3 regions of the Myxococcus sp. MISCRS1 genome follow, and region 1 is predicted to be linked to each of the others. Evidence: riboswitches for the same ligand, from Rfam matches in the RefSeq annotation. Region 1 holds a riboswitch; each other region holds the start of a gene.
What was found. Region 1 has a riboswitch for cobalamin ahead of OWM54_RS26610 (TonB-dependent receptor plug domain-containing protein). Riboswitches for the same ligand answer to the same signal wherever they lie in the genome.
Positions count from the first base shown of each region.

Region 2: it holds a riboswitch for cobalamin, as region 1 does, so the genes downstream of both, OWM54_RS00525 (acyl-CoA thioesterase) here and OWM54_RS26610 (TonB-dependent receptor plug domain-containing protein) in region 1, are expected to answer to the same signal.
Region 3: it holds a riboswitch for cobalamin, as region 1 does, so the genes downstream of both, OWM54_RS21680 (aspartate aminotransferase family protein) here and OWM54_RS26610 (TonB-dependent receptor plug domain-containing protein) in region 1, are expected to answer to the same signal.

Region 1 is NZ_JAPNKB010000001.1:6,669,362-6,673,781, reverse strand. Features, by position in the region: gene OWM54_RS26615 (MXAN_6577-like cysteine-rich protein) at 1-135, opposite strand, end outside; gene OWM54_RS26610 (TonB-dependent receptor plug domain-containing protein) at 469-2,430, opposite strand; cobalamin riboswitch at 2,489-2,736, opposite strand; gene OWM54_RS26605 (FHA domain-containing protein) at 2,746-3,267, opposite strand; gene OWM54_RS26600 (DUF7305 domain-containing protein) at 3,343-4,420, opposite strand, start outside.
Region 2 is NZ_JAPNKB010000001.1:168,922-173,341, reverse strand. Features, by position in the region: gene OWM54_RS00540 (6-phosphofructokinase) at 1-65, opposite strand, end outside; gene OWM54_RS00535 (hypothetical protein) at 207-689, opposite strand; gene OWM54_RS00530 (hypothetical protein) at 863-1,546, shown strand; gene OWM54_RS00525 (acyl-CoA thioesterase) at 1,712-2,131, opposite strand; cobalamin riboswitch at 2,257-2,495, opposite strand; gene OWM54_RS00520 (S1C family serine protease) at 2,614-3,954, shown strand; gene OWM54_RS00515 (FHA domain-containing protein) at 3,942-4,420, shown strand, end outside.
Region 3 is NZ_JAPNKB010000001.1:5,460,687-5,465,106, reverse strand. Features, by position in the region: gene OWM54_RS21685 (aldehyde dehydrogenase family protein) at 1-441, opposite strand, end outside; gene OWM54_RS21680 (aspartate aminotransferase family protein) at 438-1,802, opposite strand; cobalamin riboswitch at 2,067-2,281, opposite strand; gene OWM54_RS21675 (MDR family MFS transporter) at 2,463-4,265, shown strand; gene OWM54_RS21670 (adenylate/guanylate cyclase domain-containing protein) at 4,387-4,420, opposite strand, start outside.

The sequences.
Region 1 (4,420 bases):
GGCGCCGTCACAGACGACGAGGCCGGAGGTGCAGACCACGCCCTCATCCGGACAGCCCGTGAGCACGAGCGCCGAGGCACAGAGCAGCGACAGGACGAGCAGCCTGGGCGCTACGAAGGAAGGAACAGGAAGCATCGAGTCCTCAGGAAGGGGAAGGCAGGCGCGGCATCACCGCGAACGACCGGTGCCAGGGAGAGCGAACACATGCGACGCGCACCTCGCGAGCGGGCCCCACGGACGAACCGGACGCGAGGAGCGTGCGTGCGAGATGCCCCCTGCGAGAGGACGGCGCTGCAACGGGTGCCGTGAACGACCGGCATGGGCACGCGAGCGCGCAGGGCGCGCAGCTCATGAGCCGAGCGGCCCAGCGAGAGTTGCGCGGGCGGCTGAGAGGACCGCACACCGACTGGCGACGGCGCGGTGTCACCTCGCACGCCACGCGCTCCGGAACAACTCCGGCGTCCGGGCTCACGGAGCGCGCGGTGCATTCGAGCCCTCGGGAGCAGAAGGAGCCGGCTCGAGCGACACCGCGAGCGTCGCGTACGCCGCGCGCCCTGGCAGCGGGAAGCCGGTGAAATCCTGCACCCGCGCGTCGAGCAGGTTCTTCACCTCGACCGACAGCGTCACCTCGGGCCTGCGCAGGAAGGTGCTGGAGGCCCCCACGCTCCACAGCGTGCGCGAGGGCAGAGAGCGCGTGCCCGTGCGGTTGACGAACTGCGACGCCTGATACAGCACCTCGGTGCGCGCGTTGAGCCACTCCGGCCCCGCGCGCAGGCGCCCCACCCACTTGTGTCGCGGGCGATTGGGCAGGTCCTGGTTGAAGTAGCGCGGGTCTCCAAACCGGTTCTGCGTGCGCAGCCACGTGTAGCCACCGCTCGCCGACAGCCACGAGAACAGCCGCGCCTCCGCCTCCAGCTCCGCGCCCCACACCCGCGCGGCGTCGAAGTTGTACGGCCGCGCCATCATCGGCGGATACAGCTCGTACGCGATGAGGTCCTCGTAAAGCGCCGCGAAGCCGCCCGCCGTCACACTCCACCGAGGAGCCCCCGCCACCGTCGCCTGGGAGTCCCAGACCACCGCCGCGTCCGCGTAGAGCGCCCGCTCGGGCCTCAGCCCCGGATTGGGCAACAACGTCCCCTGACGGATGTACAGCTCCAGGAACGACGGCGCGCGATGCGACTGTCCCGCGTTCGCCCGAAGCCCCACGCCTCCGCCCAACGACAGCCACGCGCCGACCTTCGGCGAGAACAACCAGTAGGGCCCCACCCGCTCGAACCGCAGCGACGGCACGACGCTCAACACGTCAGCCACCAGCGCCCACTCGTCCATCACCATGACACTGCCGCGCCACCAGCTCGCGGACTGCGCGCCCCTCGCCTGGGTGACCTGCTCCCCCGACGACGCCACCGTGGCCGTCAGCGCATGCCCGCCCTCGAGCAGCGTCCGCCCCTCCACCTCCACCCCACCCACGACATGCCGCTGCGGACCTCCCGCCCCCAGCAGCCCCCCCGTCACCTCCAGGCCATCGCGACGGAAGAAGCCCCTCGCACTCGCCTGCGTCCCCAACCACCGCACGCCCAATGACAACCGGTCCAGGTCCTGTCGCCCCGCGGACTGGGGGTTCTGCACCGTGCCCGGAATCGCGCGGTCCTCCAGCGACAGCTCGGACAGCACATCCAGCCGCGAGCCCCCCGGGAGCCGCCGCCGATACCGCAGCAGCACGCCTCCCCCCTTCGCGTCGTTGCGCGCGCGCGCCTCCGCCGTGACGGGGTTGTCCGGCACCGCGGGCAGCTCATCCAGCTCGTACGCGAAGTCCCCATCCGAGCGCCCCGCGTGCAGCAGCACCAGCGCGTTCCCGTCCAACAAAGGCCCGGTGATGGCCACGTGCCCCAGCGCCGTGTTCCAGCTCCCGTAGACCACCTCTCCACTGGCCCGCACGTGCGACGACGGCGCGCGCGTGACGATGTTCACCGCGCCGCCGAGCCCTCCCGAGCCATAGCGAGCCCCCGCGCCCCCGCGCAGCACCTCCAGTCGCTCCACCAATGCGGCCGGCACCTGCGACAGGTCCGCCATGCCGCCCGCGCCGTTGAGCGGGATTCCATCCAGGAACACCAACACCCCGTTCGACGCCGCGCCGCGCACCACCAGGCTCTTGCTCTGCCCGTAGCCACCCGAGTCCTGCACCGCGAGCCCCACCGAGCCCACGAGCAGCTCCGCCGTGTCCCGCGCCTCGCCCGCATGCTCGCTCGCGTCGATGACGGTGATGGCGCCCGTGGGGTCGCGGCGCTCGGGGGCGTCGGGAGGCGGCGGCGCCTTGCCTCGCACCACCGTCGCGGGCACGACGACGTCGTCCGTCGCCTGCGCGCGCGCTCCGGAAGGCAGGCTGAGCGCCAGGCACACCAGGTGCCCGGCGAGGAAGGTGCGCCGCATGCTCCGCCTTCCGCTCTCTCCATCGAAGAGAGAAGGCCATCCGCCCGTGCCGCCACGCGACACGTCCGCACCCTCGGGCAGGTCTCCTGGCTGATGGACTCCAGCTCCAGGCGCACGACGCGTCTGGCTGGAAGGGGGCTTCCGCCTTCCCCCGGAGCGTCCGCCTGGACACCGCCGGAGTGGCGACAACCGAAGTCCCCGGCCCTGACCTCAGGGCTGCCCATTCACAGTGGCGGGACCGCGCCGGAATCGCACCGGCTTCCCTCTTGAAAGCCCGACATGGGCACCCAAGGGCGCACCCCTTCTAGGAGCTGACTACCAGCGCGTCAAGCGCACCCGGGACGACACCTCGCACGCGCGCGCGTAGGACTCGAAGGCGCTCGCCTGCAGGAACACCACCTGCGCGCCCCCCAGTCGTAGCGAGGCCTGGCTGAACAGCGGCGTCGAGCGCCCCGGTACAATCAGCACCCCCTCCACGAAGGTGCCGCCGTGGCTCTCCAGGTCCGTCACGCTCCACACCTCGGTGTGCGGTTCCGGACGGAAGCGCGCGTGCTGTCGCGACACGGTGGGCTCGGGCAGGACGATGTCGCACTCGGGGCTGCGGCCCACCGTCACCTCCGGCCCTCGGCCAGGGAAGCGCGGACACAGCTCGAACACCACGGGCTCCACGACTCGCGAGGGAATCGGCACCTTCAGCGTCGGCGGCTCCGCCTGCGCCACGGCGCGCGGACGGCTCGGCATGGAGTCCCACACCAGAACGGGCCACCCGACCTCCCGCAGCAGGGCTTCGCGGTCCTCCTGGAGCCGGGACATCAGCGCGGACAGACGGTGGAGCACGACGAGCCCTCCAGGCCGGGAAGGTGTGCACGCAAACCTGTGCACGCCCCCTCGCCCTGTCCACCCCCCCTTGCGTCACTCCACGGTTCCGCAGGCGCTCGCCAGCGAGAGGATGTCGGCGTCGTAGTGCAACGCCAGCGTGCCGGACGACTCGATGTGGCGCACGAAGACGGAGCCGAACACCTCCGCGTTGCCGCTGAGCGTCAGCGTGGCGCCGGGCGCGTAGAGGTTTCCCGCGAGCACACTGCCCGCGGAGATGCCCAGCGTCCCCGTCCCCGCGGCGTACACGCGCACCTTCGCCGGCGCGTCCACGGACCCCAGCAGGAGCTGGCCGGCCACCGTCATGTCGCCGCCCACGAACAAGTCCAGCTCCCCCGGCGGCACCACCTCCACCGAGAGCCGCTCGCCGATGACGACGCTGTCCCGCACGAAGAGCGCGGTGCGCTCGCGCACCACGAGGTTCAGCCGGCCCTGGCCCTCGATGCCCGTCAGGAAGAAGCGCCCGCACGGCAGCTCCAGCGTGCGCTCGCCGGTGAAGCCCTGCAGCGCCGAGGGCTCCAGGTCGATGACGTCGTTGTGGTTCTCGCGGGCGTGGTTGGCGATGAGGCCCTGGATGTCCACCACCGACGAGGTGTCCCCGCACGCGCACGGCGACACCGAGTCCACCGGCTCGCGCAGCACCTCGGCGGCCGTCACCGTGCCGGACATGCTGCGCTCCGCGGGCACCGCCAGCTTGCCCGCCACGCTCAGCGACGCGAGCCCCACGTCGCCGCGCACCCACGCGTCCCCCGTCACCTGCGCGGACACGTTGCCGCTGAGCGGACCGCCGCTGTACAGCCCGCCGCCCACCGACAGGCCGCGCCCCAGCAGGATGCCGTCCGCGCCGCCCGCGCTCAGCCCGCCGCCAATCGTCAGCGTGTCGTTGGCCGCGACGCCGCCATTGGTCGCCACCGCGCCGCCCTTGCCGCCCGGCACGTACTTGCCCAGCGAGCTCTTGAACGCATCCGTGGTGAGCGACGCGCTGAAGGCCAGCCGCTCGCACGAGCACAGCGCGTAGCGGAAGGCCCGCTCGGCCAGGTGCCCGCTGCACACCTTCGCGCCCGTGAGGCTGTCGCCCACCAGGAGCAGCGGCCCCGTGGACGCGCAGAAGGCG
Region 2 (4,420 bases), 6.5 Mb from region 1:
AGCGCGTTGAGCCCGGGGCAGTCTCCGCCACCGGTGAGGACTCCGAGTCTCAGTGAACGGGCCATAGGGGTCGGACGCGGGTGTCAGAGGCAGGAGTGCCCACCATGACAGCGACGTCGGACCTGATGATAGGAGGCCCCCGCGCCGGGGTGCAACGCGCGAATCACCTCACGGATCGGATTTCCGAGTGGAAACGCGAGCTTCCATCAGTCCCGCTTGAGGCGGCGACGAGAGGCGACGCGGTCCAGCAGGGCCTGCAGACGGGGCTGGGGCGCCTTGGGCAGCGCCTTGTCTGTCGGAGATTGTAGGGGCATCTCCTTCGCCATCCGGTAGACCTCGATCAACCGCTCCTTGAAGAGCTCGTTGTCGGGGCGCTCCTGGACGGCGCGGCGGTAGGCGGCGGCCGCTCCCACGTAGTCCCCGAGGGCGAACAGGCGCTCACCCTCCTGGGCGGGTGAGGAGGGGCCGAGCGGGAGCTCAGGCTCCTCGGGCGGTCGGGAGGCCTCCAGCTTCTGGAGCTCCAGGGGCTGGAGGGACTCGCGGAGGTTGGCGAGCTTGTCGGCGAGCGCGCCGTCGTCCGGGAAGGCCAGGAGGAGCGCCTCATAGAGGTCGAGCGCCTCGACCAGCTCTCCACGGCGCAGCGCTCGGTCGGCGCGAGCCTCCATCTCCACCCGGGCTGCAGGATTCATCTCGGCGCGAGGTTACCCGTGCCCGACGGGGATGTCACAACGAAGGCGCGCGGGCCTGACTTCGCGGTGAGCCGGGCCGGTGGGCCTCATGCCCGTGAAGCCGTGTCTTCTGGGTATCCATGGGTTCATGCGGCCTGGCGCGTGAGTGGCCGCGTCCGGGGCTCGGGGGGCCTATGCTGCGCGGTGTGAGCCTCTCGTGGGTGGCAGGCGGGTGGTTGTTGCTGTCGGGCGCGCTCGGGACCGAGCTGCGGCGCGACGGCTACGTGCTGCGTCCGCCCGAGGGCTTCCACATGGTGCGGTGGGAGCCGTACACGGGCTCGGTGGCGGGGGCGGTGACGTTGGACGCGGAGACGCCGAGGGCCTTGTCCGCGGCGCTCGCGGATGGCGAGGGCCCGGAGGCCGCGACGATGTTGGTGTCGGTGGTGGAGCGCGGCTTCTCCGCGAGCCCGTCCGAGCGTGACGACTTCGCGTCGGCGGTGATGCAGCACTTCCAGCGGGAGCTGGGGGTGGTGCTGTCGCCGGAGCGCGTGGACCGGATTGGAGGCGATGCGCCGCGCGTGGAGGTGCTGGGGACGCTGCGGGACGCGGGGCAGACGCGCACGGTGCTGGTGGCGGGGCTCGCGTCCGAGGGGCGGCACGCGGTGGTCGTCGTCAGCGCGCCCGCGGTGCGCTGGGAGGTGCTGGCGCCGAGCGTCCGAGCCTCGCTGGAGACGTTCCGCCTGGAGCCGACGACGACGCCTGGCGTGGTTCCCCGGCGCTTGTTGGGCGCGCTCGCGGGGGCGCTGGCCGGTGCGCTGGTGGCGTCATACGCGGCGTGGCGCCGGGGGCGCGCGGGGCGGATGGCCTCCGAGTCGTGACGACCGCGCGGCTCGCGCACGAATGAATCCCCGGTGGCGCCCTGGGCGGCGCCGCGAGCGGGCCGCCTCGGAGGCGGGCGGGTCCCCGCGTGATGCCATCTGCTGGAGTGCGCGCCGGAGCCCGAGGAGCCGGCCCCGGCGCGCATTGCGTTTCAGGGCTTCACGTCACTGCGCACCCGGCTCGGGCAAGAGCGGGGGCACGGCGGTGGGCTTGCGGTGCTCATCCAGCGCCACGAGCACGAAGCGCCCGCGCGTGCACAGCTCCCGCGCGCCCGTGAGCAGGTCCTCGGCGAACATCTCCACGTCCACGGTGACGGAGGTGCGGCCCGTCGCCGTCACGCGGCTGACCAGCTCCACGAGCTGCCCCTGCTGCACGGGCATGTGGAAGTCCACGCGCTCGCTGGACGCGGTGACCACGGTGCGGCGCGTGTAGCGGCTGGCGGTGATGAACGCGGACATGTCCATCCACCTCAGGGCCTGACCTCCGAAGAGGGTGCCGTAGTGGTTGGTCTGATCGGGGAACACCATGTCCACCATCCGCGTCTCGGTGGCGGAGGAGGGGAGGGACGGCTGCATGTGACTCATGGACGGACTCCTGGCCCACGGGCCTCCCCGGACATGAAGACCTCCGAGGGCGGCGGTGGGCCGCGAGGGATGGCCTGACCTTCCCGCGAAGGCCGGGGGCGAAGCGCCACCCGGGGCGCTGTCCGCGTCCCAGATGGGCTCGAGGCAGGTTTTCGGGCTCCGTGGGCCTCCCACCACCCGCCCCTCATCGCGGCGCGTGCTGGCGTCCTAGGCGCCGTCCCTTCCCAGCCCTCGTCTGCCGAGGACCAGTGCGTTCGACGGCGTTCGTTCCCACTGACCGCTGCGGGGCAGCTCCGGATTCACACCGGATTCCCTTGCTAAACCTCGTGGACCCCCACGAGGCACCTCGGGCGGGGCGGACCCTACCCGCTGCCCGGCGCGTCGCCAACAGGGCAGGTGGGTCGACGAGCGCACCGGAGGCCTCATGCCCCGCCACTCGGTACCCCCGCGCGCGCGGCGCTGGGATAGCGTGCGCCGCATCCATGTTCGTCTTCCTCCTCGTCGCCGTGCTGGGGCAGGCGCCGGCCGTCGCCCCATCCGAACCGGGCGCGCCCTCCGCCGTCCGAAGCCAACCCGACGTCGTGCCCGCTCCCGCGCCCGAGCCGCCTCCGGCCGTGTTGCCCCCGGCCACCCACGAGCTCTTCCAGCGCATCCAGAACCGCGTCGCCCAGGTGCGCATCATCGAGCGCCGCTCGGGCACGCGCTCCTCCATCGGCTCCGCCTTCTTCGTCTCGGCCGACGGGTACGCCATCACCAACTACCACGTGGTCTCCGACGTGGTGCTCCACCCGGAGGACTACACCGCGCAGCTCGTGCTGCGCACCGGCGGGGAGCCCGTGCCCGCGCGCCTGGTGGACGTGGACGTGGTGCACGACCTGGCCGTCATCCGCATGGATGAACCGGTGAAGGACTACTTCGTCCTGGAGGACCGCGAGCCGCCCCAGGGCGCGCGCCTGTTCGCCATGGGCAACCCCCATGACCTGGGCACCACCATCGTCGAGGGCACGTACAACGGCTTCATCCAGGACTCGCTCTACGAGCGCCTGCACTTCAGCGGCGCCATCAACCCGGGCATGAGCGGCGGCCCGACGCTGACGGGGCAGGGCACCGTGGTGGGCGTCAACGTGGCCACCATGGGCAACCAGCTGGGCTTCCTGGTGCCGGTGCACCGCGCGAGGACGCTGCTCGGCCGGGCGCTGAAGATGGCGCCGGACGCGACGCCCGCGCTGCTGGAGACGGTGCGCGCGCAGCTCATCGAGAACCAGCAGCGGCTCACCGAGCAGATGCTCGCGGCCTCGCTGCCGAAGCAGACCCTGGGCAGCTACCACGTCCCGGGCCGCTGGATCCCCTTCCTCAAGTGCTGGGGCGACACGCCGCATGACCCGGAGGTGCCGTACACCGTGACGAACTACCAGTGCTCGTCCGAGGAGGACATCTACCTGTCCTCGCGGCACCGCACCGGCGTGGTGGCCTTCCTGCATCAGCAGGCCTCCAGCCAGGAGCTGGGCGCGCTGCGCTTCTCCGCGCTCTACACCGCGCTGTTCTCGCAGGACCCGGACACGGTGGAGGCCTCGCGCGAGGACGTCACCAACTTCCGGTGCACCTCCGAGTTCGTGGACGTGGGCGGGCTGCCCGTGCGCGCGGCCATGTGCCTGCGCGCGTACAAGCGCTTCCCGGGGCTCTATGACCTGGTGCTGCGCGCCGCCGCGCTCAACGCCAGCACCAGCGGGGTGGACACCAGCCTCACGCTGGGCGGCTTCACGGCGGACAACGCGCGCAAGCTGGCGCGCCGCTACCTGGAGGGGCTGTCGTGGACGAAGTGATCTTCCTGGAGGTGTTGGAGGGTGACTCCGTCCACACGCGTCACCGGCTGGATCGCTTCCCGGCCACGGTGGGCCGCGCGTACTCGAACGACGTCATCCTGGATGACCCGAAGGTCTCCGCCGAGCACCTGCGCATCGACCGCCGCGAGGACGGCGCGCTCGTGCTGCGCGACGTCGGCAGCGACAACGGCACCTGGCGCGTGCAGCCCTGGACGCAGCTGGCGGAGCTGGAGCTGGCGCCCGACACCCGCGTGGCGGTGGGGGACACGGTGCTGCGCTTCCGGGCCCGCAACCACGCGGTGCCGCCCACGGTGGTGAGCACCGTGTCCGGCGAGCCCCGCGAGCGCGTGTTCGAGCACCCGCGCGCCTTCCCCGTGGCGATGCTGTCCCTGCTGCTGTTCAGCGCGCTGGCGTCCTACCTGGGCAACTACGCGCGCACGGACTGGGGCGAGCTCACGGTGGCCCT
Region 3 (4,420 bases), 1.2 Mb from region 1:
GAGCTGACCCGCGTAGTAGCGCAGCAGGTCCGCGGACTCCTCCACGTCACCGAGCGACTCGAGCCGGCTCTTGCCCACCTCCAGCGTCATGCGCGCGGACAGCTCCATGCGCCGCTCGGAGATGAGGTCCGCGGCGCGGCGGAGGATGCGCACGCGCTCCTGCCACGGCGTCGCGCCCCAGCCGCGCTGGGCCTCGCGCGCCACGCGCACCACGCGGTCCACCTCGGCCACGGGCGTGCGGTGGACGGACACGAGCAGCTCGTCCGGCCGCGCGGGGTTGCGGCTCTGAAGCAGGTCTCCACTCCGGAACGCCTCGCCGCCGAGCCACGACGGCAGCTCTCCGCCCAGCGTCGAGCGCACGGCGGCGAGCGCCTCGTCGAACTGCGCGTGCAGCGCGGACAGGTCCGCCTCCAGCACCGAGTAGGTGATGCGGAAACTCATGACGCCTCCTGGAAGAAGTGGTGGATGCCGCGGGCGAGCGTGTCGACCAGTTCGTCGACCTCCGCCTCGGTGATGACCAACGGGGGGCCGACCATGAGCAGGTCCCCGTTCGTCCCGTCCGCGTGGCCCGTGTTGGACCAGAGGACCAGCCCCCGCTCGAACAGCGCCGACAGCAGTCGCTCGATGACCTTGCGCGCGCGTGGGAAGGGGCGCTTGCTCGCGGTGTCCTCGACCAGCTCGATGCCGGCCATCAGCCCCACGCCCTGCACGGAGCCGACATGCGGCAGCGCGCCCAGCGCCTCACGCAGGCGGCGCTGGAGGTGCGCGCCCACGCGCCCGGCGTGGGCCACCAGGTCGTGCCGCTCGTAGTAGTCGAGCACCGCCAGCCCCGCCGCCGTCATCGCGGGCGCCTGGAGGTACGTCTGCGCGTGCATGAAGCCGCCCGAGCCCCGGCGCAGCTCCTCCAGGTGCTCCTCGCGGATGAGCAGCGCGCTCAAGGGCGCGTAGCCCCCGCTGATGCCCTTGCCGAGCACCAGCACGTCCGGGGTGAAGTGGAACAGGTCGCTGGCGAAGAAGCGGCCGGTGCGCCCGCAGCCGCACATGACCTCGTCGGCGATGGTGAGGATGCCGTGCTCGCGGCACACGGCGCTCACGCGCTCGAAGTACCCGGGCGGTGGAGGCGACGCGCCCGCGGACGAGCCGATGACGGGCTCCGCGATGAAGGCGGCGATGGTGTCCGGGCCCTCGCGGCGAATCGTCTCCTCGAGCAGCCGCGCGTAGTGCTCGGCGCCGTCGCGCGCGTAGTTCTCCAGCCCGGAGCGGTACGGGTACGGCGCGGGCGTGGTGACGACCTCCGCCAGCAGGGGGCCGAAGAAGGTCTTGTAGTGGGGCCGCCCCGACAGCGAGAGCGCGTACAGCGTGTTGCCGTGGTAGCCGGGCACGCGCGCGATGACCTTGCCGCGCTGGGGCTGGCCGCGCTCGACCCAGAGCTGGCGGACGAACTTCACCGCGGCCTCCACCGCCTCGGAGCCCGAGCCGAGGAACGCGGCGCGCGTGAGCCCCTGGGGCGCGAGGGCGCACAGGCGCGTGGCGAGCGCCTCGGTGACGTCGGTGGTGAAGTGGGTGCCGTTGACGTAGGCGACGCGCAGCAGCTGCTCATGGATGCGGTCCGCCACCTCGCGGTTGCCGTGACCCACGCTGGCCACGAGCGCACCGGCGGAGGCGTCGAGGTAGCGCTTGCCGCTCGCGTCGAAGAGGTGGACGCCCTGGCCGTGCGTCACCACGGGGAAGTCGCGCGCGAGATTGCGCAGCAGCACGTTCCCCTGGGGGTAGCGCACCGTGTGCCTGGCTTCGTCCCGCATCGTCCGTCCTCCACGCAGCGCGGACGACCGGAGGTCGCCCGACAGGGCTCCCGCGTGGAAGAAGGGCAGTCACGATGCGCGCGTGAGCGCACACCAGGCCCCGACTGGAGCCCACGGACCGACCTTCGCCCCCACGGGCGACTGGAGACACGGGGGATGGAGGTCGGAGAAGTCGAGCGTGCGTGAGGGCCCGTCGAGGCACGAGCGCCGCTCGAACCTTCCGGCCGTCCCACGCGGCTCCAGGTCGAAACCGTCCGTGGATTTCTCCCACGGTCGGATGCGGGCAGGTCTTCGGGCTCGTGAGCGCTTCGGCCTTGGGGGCCGGCTTCCTACGACTCGTCGCTTCCCAGCTCCCCAGGGGAACCAGTGCGGATGACGAGGCTCGTTCTCACTTACCGCTGCGGGGCAGCCCCGGATTCGAACCGGGTTCCCTTTTAAGCTCGGACCGAGGTCCGAGCACCAACATGGGGCGGTATGTACTGTTCGCCTCTTCGGACTGTCAAGCGAAGCGCCGGTGCGCGCTCGACGCGCGGGGACGTGACGTCTGCCGGTGCGCGGGGATGTTCGACGAGCAACCTGCCGTGCATGAGCGCTGGCGCATCCCGCGCGCAGGCGTCACCTTCATCGGTGGCGCTCCGCGTCGGAGGACGCCTCCAGACCATGGCTCCGTCCGCCGCGAACACCGCCGCCGCGCCCTTCACGTTCACCCGTGCACAGAGGGTGTTCACGATGTCGGGCGCGCTGCTCGGGCTGCTGCTCGCGGCGCTGGACCAGACGATTGTCGCCACGGCGGGTCCCTCCATCCAGGCGGACCTGGGCATCTCCCCCGCGCTCTATCCGTGGCTGACGACGTCGTACCTGGTCGCGTCGACGATGATGGTGCCCGTGTGGGGGAAGCTGTCGGACCTGCTGGGCCGGCGCATTGTGCTGGCGGCGGGAATCGTCGTGTTCCTGCTGGGCAGCTTCCTGTGCGGCGTGTCGCGCTCGACGCTGACGCTCATCCTGTACCGCGCGGTGCAGGGGGTGGGCAGCGCGGCGCTCTTCACCGCGTCGCTGTCGGTGGTGGCGGACCTCTATCCGCCGCGCGAGCGAGGCAAGTACCAGGGCCTGTTCGGCGCGATGTTCGGCCTGTCGAGCGTGGTGGGGCCGCTGGCGGGAGGCTTCATCACGGACCGGCTGGGGTGGCACTGGGTGTTCTTCATCAACCTGCCGGTGGGCGCGGTGGCGCTCGCGCTCGTGCTCTCGCGCATGCCGGCGCTCAAGCCGCCGGGGGCCTCGCGCGGGAGGCTGGATGTGACGGGCGCGGTGCTGCTGGCGCTGGCGGTGGTGCCGCTCCTGCTCGCGCTCAGCCTGGGACGTGGCGCGGAGCAGGTGGCGCACGGTGGCGGCTGGGCGTGGAGCTCGTGGCAGGTGCTGGGGTTGTTCGCGCTCGCGGCGGTGGGGACGGTGTTGTTCCTGCGCGAGGAGAGGCGCGCGCAGGAGCCGCTGCTGGACCTGAAGCTGTTCCAGGACCGGACGTTCGCGCTGGGGAACGCGGCGGTGTTCGTCATCGGCGCGGTGTTCCTGTCGGGCGTGGTGTTCCTGCCGCTGTTCATGGTGAACGTGGTGGGGCTGTCGGCCACGCACGCGGGGCTGACGTTGACGCCGCTGACGTTGGGCGTGGTGGCGGGCAACATCCTCAGCGGTCAGCTGGTGTCGCGCATCGGCCGGTACAAGGGGCTGATGCTGGGCTCGCTGGTGGTGTTGATGGTGGGCTTCACGGTGATGGGGTTCACGCTGACGCCCACGTCGACGCAGACGGAGGTCACGGTGAAGATGGTCCTGGTGGGCGTGGGCCTGGGACCGTCGATTCCGCTCTACACGCTGGCCATCCAGAACGCGGTGTCACCCCAGCGCATCGGCGTGGCCACGGCGATGGCCACGTTCTTCCGTCAGCTCGGGATGACGCTGGGCGTGGCGCTGCTCGGCGCGGTGTTCGCGACGACGCTGTCGCATCAGCTGGGCACCCGCGTGGCGAGCGCCACGGAGGGACTGCAGCCGAAGCTGCGCGCCGAGCTGGCGTCCGCGGTGCCCGGTGTCGACGGGAGCGAGGCGGGCCCCGCGCAGTCGGCCTTCCAGGCGGAGAAGGTGAAGGAGCGCGTGCGCGCGGAGCTGGAGGCCGAGCGGCAGGCCCTTCAGCGCCCGGAGGTACGGGAGCAACGTGCGAAGGAAACGGCGCCCTCCGATGCGCGCGAGCAGCCTGCCGCGGCGTCAGCGCTCTCCGCTGTGGACGCGAAGGAACAGCGGGCGCTGGAGGCGGTCGACCGGACGGCGCTGGCGCTGAAGGAGTCCTTCACGCGGGCGGTGGAGGCGGTGTACCGCTGCGCCATCTTCGTCGCGCTGCTCGCGTTCCTGGTGACACTGCGGCTGCCCGAACAACCCCTGCAACGCGGGCGCGCGCGGGCACCGGCACCCACGGAATGAGCTCGGCGGCGCGCAACGCGCACGGAGGCGGACCGGGCCTTGCGCCGGTACACACGCCAGTGCGCGAGGGCACCGGGGCGGTGTGCCGGGCATCACCACCACGGACGGGACAGCGCCGGGCTCACGCGGCGGTGAGCGCGGAGGACTCCGAGTCG